DNA from 2 places in the Dyadobacter chenwenxiniae genome. Region 1 is predicted to be linked to the other one. Evidence: riboswitches for the same ligand, from Rfam matches in the RefSeq annotation. Region 1 holds a riboswitch; the other holds the start of a gene.
The links. A riboswitch is a leader RNA that binds a small molecule or an ion and turns the genes downstream of it on or off. The one in region 1 is predicted to bind cobalamin.
Positions count from the first base shown of each region.

Region 2: it holds a riboswitch for cobalamin, as region 1 does, so the genes downstream of both, MUK70_RS22090 (TonB-dependent receptor plug domain-containing protein) here and MUK70_RS09950 (cobyrinic acid a,c-diamide synthase CobB) in region 1, are expected to answer to the same signal.

Region 1 covers NZ_CP094997.1:2,431,726-2,436,149, forward strand. The annotation lists gene cobN (cobaltochelatase subunit CobN) at 1-1,003, opposite strand, end outside; gene MUK70_RS09950 (cobyrinic acid a,c-diamide synthase CobB) at 1,045-2,367, opposite strand; cobalamin riboswitch at 2,659-2,921, opposite strand; cobalamin riboswitch at 2,997-3,261, shown strand; gene MUK70_RS30815 (hypothetical protein) at 3,231-3,362, opposite strand; gene MUK70_RS09955 (cytochrome c biogenesis protein CcdA) at 3,395-4,024, shown strand; gene MUK70_RS09960 (TonB-dependent receptor plug domain-containing protein) at 4,008-4,424, shown strand, end outside.
Region 2 covers NZ_CP094997.1:5,174,583-5,179,006, forward strand. The annotation lists gene MUK70_RS22080 (thioredoxin family protein) at 39-596, opposite strand; gene MUK70_RS22085 (DMT family transporter) at 661-1,632, opposite strand; cobalamin riboswitch at 1,662-1,861, shown strand; gene MUK70_RS22090 (TonB-dependent receptor plug domain-containing protein) at 1,938-3,827, shown strand; gene MUK70_RS22095 (DUF5074 domain-containing protein) at 3,880-4,424, shown strand, end outside.

The DNA.
Region 1 (4,424 bases):
GTGCGCGATAAAAGGTGATTGCAACCGTTGGGAAAGCCGGATTTTTGTATTTCAACCAATCCGTAATGTCTGCGTTTTCAGGAAGGTCGGGATGGTAAATTCCATGTTCGGGCAGCTGAACCGCAGGTTCTGCCCCGAAACCCGTCATCAGCAAATGATCAGACAGATAGCAAAGCAATGAAGTAAAGTTGGCGTAACCGCCCGTTTGCAGATAGTTTAATGTTTCTTGCAAAATAACAGGCGAAACAGTGGAGACGGCTGCGAAGTCGGGATTTAATTCACCGGTCCCGCTTACGATGATCAAATGTTGTTGCCGCTCCCTGGCAAGCCTGACCAGCTCGCCATAACCCGGGATACTGCTTAATCTGCCATGGATGCGGATCACAATGATCTGTGCTTCGGCCAGTTCCCTGGTCAGCAACTGCTGCATTTGTTCTTCACTTTTCACGGCCAGCAAACTGATTCCCATTGTTTTAGGAAAGTCATCTGGCAATATTTCCATGGCGCGGTTTAATGTCAGCAAATCCGTGTCCGCATGTGTCATAAACACAATGCCTTCTGTTGGCAATGCTGCTTGTCCGCTGATCGTGGCCGTTTCTGAGCCTTTCCAAGTGTAGAATTGGAACACATATTCGGCCAGATCGGACGGTGGAACGAGATAGCGGTCGGCTTTCACCATGCTTTCGATATAATCGAAAATCGCGATGATCTGCCAGTCGTTGTTAATGGAATGAAACCACACCGAATGCCCGTCAAACAACAGAGTAACCACATTCGCCAGCGTGCACGGCCCGAGGCAGCCCCCTTTGGTCATATGCACTACATTGCGCAGCTTCCTTTTGAGCCACTCACTTTTGTACAATTCCACGGGAATCGCAGCATAACCCCGGTCCGTGCGACCGCAGCAGCAGGCGTTGTAGCAATACGACAAATGCCCCCGCCGCTGCACAAGGTTAATCGCTTTTCCGTCCGCACGGGTGATACGCTGTCGTTTGGTTGTCATTTTTTTGCTGTCGGCTTTCGGCTATTGGCCGTCGGCATTTTTTATTTTATGGCTAATAGATTTTGTATAAATGACTCATTATCTGCCCAGTACAAATGCATGTAGGAGGCGTATGTGTTGTATTTTCCGTAAATTTTTGTGTCTGTTTCAATTCCTTTTGCGTTCGTGACGGGCATACTTTGCGGCTGCATCTCGTTGTCAATGAGGTTACTGTAATGAAATTCGTGGCCTTTGATTTCTATATTATTCCAATCGGCGATGCGGTAACCCAATGTCATTTTTGCACTTTGCATGGAGGTGGTGCAATCCAGGACGCCAACCATTGGAAATGTTTCGCCATATTGATCTGTAAGGTTTTTTGCCAGATACATCATACCGCCGCATTCTGCCAGCGTTCGATTGCCTTTTTCACAATAATCTTTAAGACTGGCCCGCATAGACGTGTTTTCACTCAGTTTTTCCGCAAATAATTCGGGATAACCACCTGGTAAATAGAGGAAATCGGTTTCCGGCAAAACGTTATCATGCAGCGGACTAAACCAAGTGATCTCGCCAAAACGTGACAGTAATTTTATATTTTCCTGATATAAAAATGTGAAGGCTTCGTCCCTCGCAATGCTGATTTTCAGGTTCGCCAGTTTCGTATCTGACTTACTATTATGATCCGGATTTTCCTGGTCACCGCGCTGTGTAATTTCCAGCAACCGGTCGAGATCGACGGTTTTGGGAAGCGTTTCCGCCAGGTTTGCAATGATCTGCTCATAATTTGTCTCGGCAGAAATGTGCAGGCCCAGATGCCGCGAAGGAATGCTTAATGTATTGTTTTGGGGAAGATAACCCAATGCTTCCACGCCCACATCCGTGCACGCATCTTTCAAAAACCGGTAATGCGACGGCGTGCTCACAAAATTGAAGATTACGCCGACCACACGAACCCGCCTGTCAAAATTTTTAAAACCAAACAAAAGCGGAGCCGCCGAGTAAGCCATGGATTTCGCATTAACGACCAGAATTACCGGGATAGCAAGCAACTGCGCGATATCCGCGCTGCTGCCCCGCATTTTATCAGACCCATCAAAAAGTCCCATCACGCCCTCTGTCACAGAAACATCCGCCACAGAACTGTATTTGGCATAAATTCCCTGCACATGCGTTTCTGAGGACATGAATGTGTCCAGATTAACACTCTGCTTCCCCGCCGCCGCTGTATGGTGAATGGGATCAATGTAATCCGGCCCGCATTTAAAAGGCTGAACTTCTAAACCTCTGTTTTTCAAAGCACGCAGCAATGCCAGCGTAATCGTGGTTTTACCGGAGTTGCTCGATGGAGCGGAGATCAGGAAGTGGGATTTCGTTAATGTCATTTCTTACAAACCATATTTGACAATTAACAAAAAGCCTATGGTCGCTCCCGGTAAGAATGATCGGAGAGGGATGTTACTGCGCTCAGCGCGGACGCCGTCGGTTCGCGGACAGCAGTTTTGTGGCATTTGCATACTTTTAACTTATTTCAGGTGAGTTAAAAGCTCTTGCAGCATTTTAAAATGCAAACGAAAAGAAGACGAAAAGAGAGAGATCGGGCAGATTGCACCCGAAAATCACGGTTCAAAAAACCGGACATATCCAGACCAGACGAAGCTTCATTTCGCGGAAGCATTTGTCAACAAAAAAAGGCAGGTCTCCTGACTTGTAACATTCACATCATCCTTCCCGGGGAGTTAATTTTGAATGATTGAATGAGTGAATAAAAAAACATTCAGTCATTCAATCATTCACTCATTCAGTCATTAAATCATTGCCCCGGTGGATATCATTCGATGTAAACTTTGGTTACTTACAGTTGCGCGACAGCTCGTGATTTGCACACGATTCCCTATTAATTCACGTGGTTAGTAAAACCTTTTCCTGTTGGAAAAATAAAGCAAAGAACTATTTCAAGGCTGCAAAAGTAGGGGAATAATCGTTTTTATCGTTGCGTAAAACAAAAAAACTCCATCTTTGCGGCTCAATTGGTTCACGTCTCCGGGCGTGATGAAAAGGGAATCCGGTGAAAATCCGGAGCAGTACCCGCTGCTGTAAGTTCAAATAAAGCGCTGTAACAAGATTGCCACTGGGGTTGATTAATGTTGAATGACTGAATGAGTGAATAAAAAACATTCAGTCATTCACTCATTCAGTCATTCACTCATTAAAAAAACTCCCCGGGAAGGCGTTGCTGCGGAACGAGTCAGAAGACCTGCCAGTCGATATTTTTATCCGGATTGCTTTCGGGAAGAAAGGCAATAGGACGATGGTAATGGCTTCTTTGTGGGCCGTTGCCTGCTCCTGCATTGTTCCCTGAGTTTTTCGAGATAAGCATTTTTCACTTATCTAAACTGCCACGAAAAACGAATGGTGAACATTCTCCTCATTGACTCTCTGTTACTTGGCATCCAGCATTCCTTCGAACCCGACCATATGGCGGCGGTTTCGGTGCTGGCGAGCGAGGATGCTAAAAGCCCGCGCCAGCGCTGGAAATTAATCTGGCGATCGTCCCACTGGGCACTCGGACATTCTTTCACCTTGATCCTTTTCGCGGTGCTGGTCCTGCTGCTGAAATCGTCTGTCACACTTGACATCTCCGAGAAGGTGGAGCTGCTCGTCGGGCCGCTGATGATCTGGCTGGGCTTGGTGGCAATCCGCCGGAACTTTTTGAAGGACAAGACATTACAATTGCCCAATCCACAACAAAAATTGAGCCGCGCTTTTTGGGTAGGCATGGTGCACGGACTTGCGGGAACGGGCGGCGCCTGCGCGGTGGCGCTTACGCTTGCAGCAAGCGACACGTCCGCGGCTGTCTGGATCATTATCCTGCAAAGTGCCGGGATTATTCTCTCCATGTCTGCGTATGGCTATTTTTTTGCGACTTCTATCAATCGCTTCGGAGGCAAAAGGGAGACATTTCTCAAAGTCATTAACTACGTTGTAGGCACATTTTCAATCGTTATCGGAGCAATCACTTTATATGAATCCCTTGCATAAAACTTTACAATTATCCGTTTCCTGCCTGGCATTAGCGGGCTGTATTTCTGTTTCCGCCCAGGTCGCACCAACCGATTCGGCAGACGCGAATCTGCTGAATCCAATCGTGGTTACGGCGACGCGTTTTGACACACAAAAAGAAAGGATTGCCCAAAAAATCGACCTCATTTCTTCCGAAGACATCCGCCTCACGCCGGCGCAGGACCTGACCGACATTGTCCGCAAATCAGCGGCTGTGGACGTGATCCAGTATCCCAATCTGTCCAGCGGAGTCGGAATTCGCGGTTTCCGGCCTCAATTTTCGGGCCTTAACCAAAGGACTTTACTGCTGGTCGACGGACGTGCGGCTGGTGTGACGAACCTGTCGCAGATCAATTTGAATGGCATCGAAAGGATCGAA
Region 2 (4,424 bases), 2.7 Mb from region 1:
AACGTTGAAGGAAGTGAGTAACTGAATGGTTGAACTAATTACTTAGCTGCGAAAAGTGTATTGTAAGTCTTTGATTTGTAATCTTCAAAGGCTTGTTTTTTATGGTAATCCTCGCCGATGAAGGTGATGACCTGATGGAATTCCTTAGGTTTCATGTAGCCTGGCAGCGGCTGGATCATGGTGAATTTGTCGTCCAGGAAAACGGTCGTTGGATAACTGGGCTGGTTGTTGGTCAGTGCCAATGCGAGTTGGTGTACGCCTCGGCCGCCTTCGGAAATGAATTCGAATTTTTTGTCTCCTAGCATGATGGCCTTTTTCTGTTCTGCGTTGAGCTTTACGGCGTAATATTTGCGGTTGACGTATTCGACTACGGCTTTGTTTTTGAATGTTTCGCGGTCCATCACTTTGCACCAGCCACACCAATCTGTGTACACGTCGATTAAAACCTTTCTCGGCTCTTTCTGAATTTTGGCGTAAGCTTCTTTTATTGTCAACCATTGAATGCCTTCCGCAGGCCGATTTCCATCGGATTTGAAACCCGTTGCCACCGTAAGCATGACAAAAAACAGAAAAAGGGATGTAGCGGATCTTTTCATAACTTCATTTGATTTCAATAAGTTAACAATTTTCATTGCGGAATAATTGTGCTGAATGCCTGACTTATTCCAGATCATCGGCAACCGTAGGCTTTCTTTTTGCCAGGGAAACCATAATCCCTCCTGCCACAATCAGCAACATGCCCGTCAGCATTGAGAACGACGGAATGGCTTCTCCCATCAGAAAACCAATTAAAACCGAAAACAGAATATTGGAATAACCAATGGCCGCAACGCGCCCGGCTTTGTCATAGGTGAATGATTGGGTTAACATTCTTTGCCCCATCAATGCTGTTAACCCGAGTGCCAGAAACCCGAGCCAGTGCGAAATGTTAGTGGGCCAGGTGAATGTCCCAATCAGGAAATCCAGATTTTCCATCGGATAATACGTCCCTACCAGCATGGAAATAATGGGCATTACAATGCCACTCAGCATAAAAGAAAGAATGATAGCCCGGGTGTCATAAACAACGCCTAACTGCCTGATTGATAAATAAGAAATAGCAGTCAGCAATGCATTACCCAACCCCAGCGCATTATCGCGGAGCGAAATCGAAAGATCTGGCCGGAAAACGAACATAATGCCTGTAAAGCCCACAAAAATAGCAGCCCATTCGCGCGAATTCAGCGTTTCGCCTATCAACAGCCAGGATAGCAATGCGAGAAAAATGGGATAGGTGTATTGATAAGTGGAAGCACGGCCCAATCCTAATGTTTGGATCGCATAAAAGAGCATATAAAGCGACAACGTGCCCACAACGCCGCGAAAAATAAGCAGGCCCAGTTTGCCTCCCTGTTGTCGGATCGGGCGGCGCCAAATGCTGGTCACCACAAACACAACGCCTACAATGTTCCTGAAAAATACCAGCTGCACAATGTGAAAATCGCGGCCCAGCCACTTGGAAATGGCCGATGTAAGAGAAAAGAAAAACGCCGCGCCCAGCATAAGGTAAATGCCTTTATGCGAAGAAGTTACAGTGAGTTTTTGAGCAGAAGCAGCCAAAAGGGGTAAAGATTTTGACCAAATATAAAGCATATCGCACAGAGTTGGAAGTCCGGCCAATTTCCTAACTTTGCACCTTTGGCGCCATAAGCGGCTTCAATGCCGCGATAAGGCTTAATAGGGAATTCCGTTGAACCGGAAGCTGTCCCCGCAACTGTGAGTCTGTTTATATTGATCCAATCCCCAATGCCACTGTTCCACGAACGGGAAGGCCATGGATCGAGAGACGAGCCAGGAGACCTGCCAAAACTGGATTCATCAAATTTGCTTTCGGAGGAAAAGCAATGCTGACGATGCTACATATCTGACACAGCGTGATTATTGACAGGAAGTTTTTCATGGCTTTGGCCATTGCCGCTTGGGTATTGTGTCCACAAATACTTCTGGCACAACGCGATAGCATTCGCCTGGAACCTGTGGTGATAAAAGGTTTTGTTCCTGAAAAATTCATGAGCGGACTTAAAATCCAAAAGTTAGATTCAACGTCGCTAAACCTTTTCCGCTTCCAAAATATCAGCGACCTGCTCTCACTTTACACGCCGATCGCATTTAAAAATTATGGCCCCGGGCAATTAAACACGGCTTCTTTTCGTGGAACGTCGGCGAACCATACGGCTGTGTTATGGAACGGCCTGAACATTAATTCACCTATTTTGGGGCAAACCGACTTTTCGACCATTCCCGTTGCAGGCTTTGATCAGCTTGCTGTACAATACGGTTCTGCGGCGAGCATTGTCGGCAGCGATGCGGTGGGTGGGAGCATTCTGCTGGGAAGCACTCCTTCGAAGCAGCCTTTGCAGGTTTCGATAGGCCGTCAGCAGGAAAGTTTTAATAACCACCAAACCCAGGTTACGGCCCGATATACGGCAGTAATCAATGATCGGTGGACCTTTTCGGGCAAAACAAATGTATATGACGGCCGTATGAACAACGATTTCCCTTATTCGGAGCGAAATCAATACACCGTTCTGCCGTCAACTTCTTTCCAGCGCGGTTTGGTGCAGGATTTGTTTTTCAATTCAAAAAACGATCATCAGATCTCGGCACACGTGTGGCTGACCCGGAACCGGCTCACATTAACGCCCGAAGATAAAGCGGGTCGTGAGCTGACTTTAACAGAAGCTTACCGGACCATGCTGCGCTATAATTACAAAGAAATCACATTCCGGGCTTCGTGGGTAAGGGACATTATTGATTATGCCAAAGGCGATTACAGTCAGTTGGATCACGCCGTGACCGACAAGTTTTCGAACCGCATTGAACGTGATTTTCAGTTTAATGCGTTCCAGATCAAAGCAGGTGGCGAATTGGCACATTACCGGGCGCAGGTGGCGGGTTATGATAAAGAATTGGTTACCGAAAATCGCGGCGACCTCTTTTTGCTCACGCGCTGGCAACCCACGAATCGCATAATCGTTTCTGCCAATTTGAGACAAGCATTTGTCACAAAATTCGATCCGCCATTTACGCCCTCACTGGGAGCGGAATATGTTTTGGCGCAAAAAGAAACTTATAATTTGAAATTCAAAGGTTCAATCGGACGGAGTTATCGCGTGCCAACATTGAATGAGCGCTTTTGGAAAGAAATGGGAAACCCGGAAATCAGGCCGGAGACGGGTTGGAATAAGGAAGTTGGTCTTGAACAAAACTTCACTTCCCCCTTGAACCACACTTTTTCTGCTTCAATAACTGCATACCACAACCGTATCAAGGACTGGACTTATTGGAATCCGGGAAAAAGTTATCGCGTTGAAAATTTACAGCAAGTGCTAGCCCGCGGCATTGAAGTGCTGGCTGGCTGGCGTTTCGATGTAAGCAACTGGAAGTCAGGAGCTAACATTGGATATACTCTCAACAAAAGCGCTCAGGAAAAAGCCTATGATGCTTATTCCTCGGACATTATTGGCAAGCAACTTGTGTTTGTGCCTGTTCATTCCGGAAATTTGAATGCATTTGTTCAATACAAGAATACCAGAATTACAGCCCAGGCGCAGGCGGTCAGCAAGCGGTTCAGCACATTTGATAATTCACAAATCTTGGATGGTTATACGCTTACAAATTTGCTGGCAGAGCATACTTTTGTTTGGGATAAAATAAAAATGCGCTTGCAGGGACAGATCAATAACGTTGCAAACACGTTCTATTTAAATGTGAGGAACAATGCAATGCCGGGAAGGAGCTTTGCATTGAGTTTGATTTTAATGTATGATCCGCCAAAAAATCGCTGATTGATCTTAGCCGGTTAAGTGGCAAAAATGTTTACAACTAATAAAACAAAAAATGAAAAAACAGTTATTCAGATTAGCAGCATTTACATCTTTATCCCTTTTCGCATGGTCGTGTAACCAAAGCGACCCCACTCCGAAAGGTGATTATATCCAGGGCGTTTTTGTGGTTAATGAAGGTAATTTTTCCCAAAATAACGGAGCCATTTCGTTCTTTACCAGAGAGCAAACTACTGCACAGGCGGACATTTTTTCGGCAGCTAATGGCACTGCATTAAAAGGCGGAGTACAGGGTTATGCCGCATCCGGCGAAACCGGGATCATTCTCGTGGATAATATGTCTGCCGGACAAGATAAGGTTGAAATTGTAAACAGCAATACATTTAAGACCATCGCCAGCATTGGCACACCCGACATTGAGAATCCGAGAGAAGTGGTTTTTGGCAGTAATAACAAAGCTTACGTTTCATGCTGGGGAACCAATGCAGATCAAAAATTCACAACGGGTTATGTGGCTGTGGTGGATTTGCTTACCAATAAAGTGACCAAGCGTATTGACATTGCGTCAGGCGGCCCTGAAAACCTGGTTTTTAATAACGG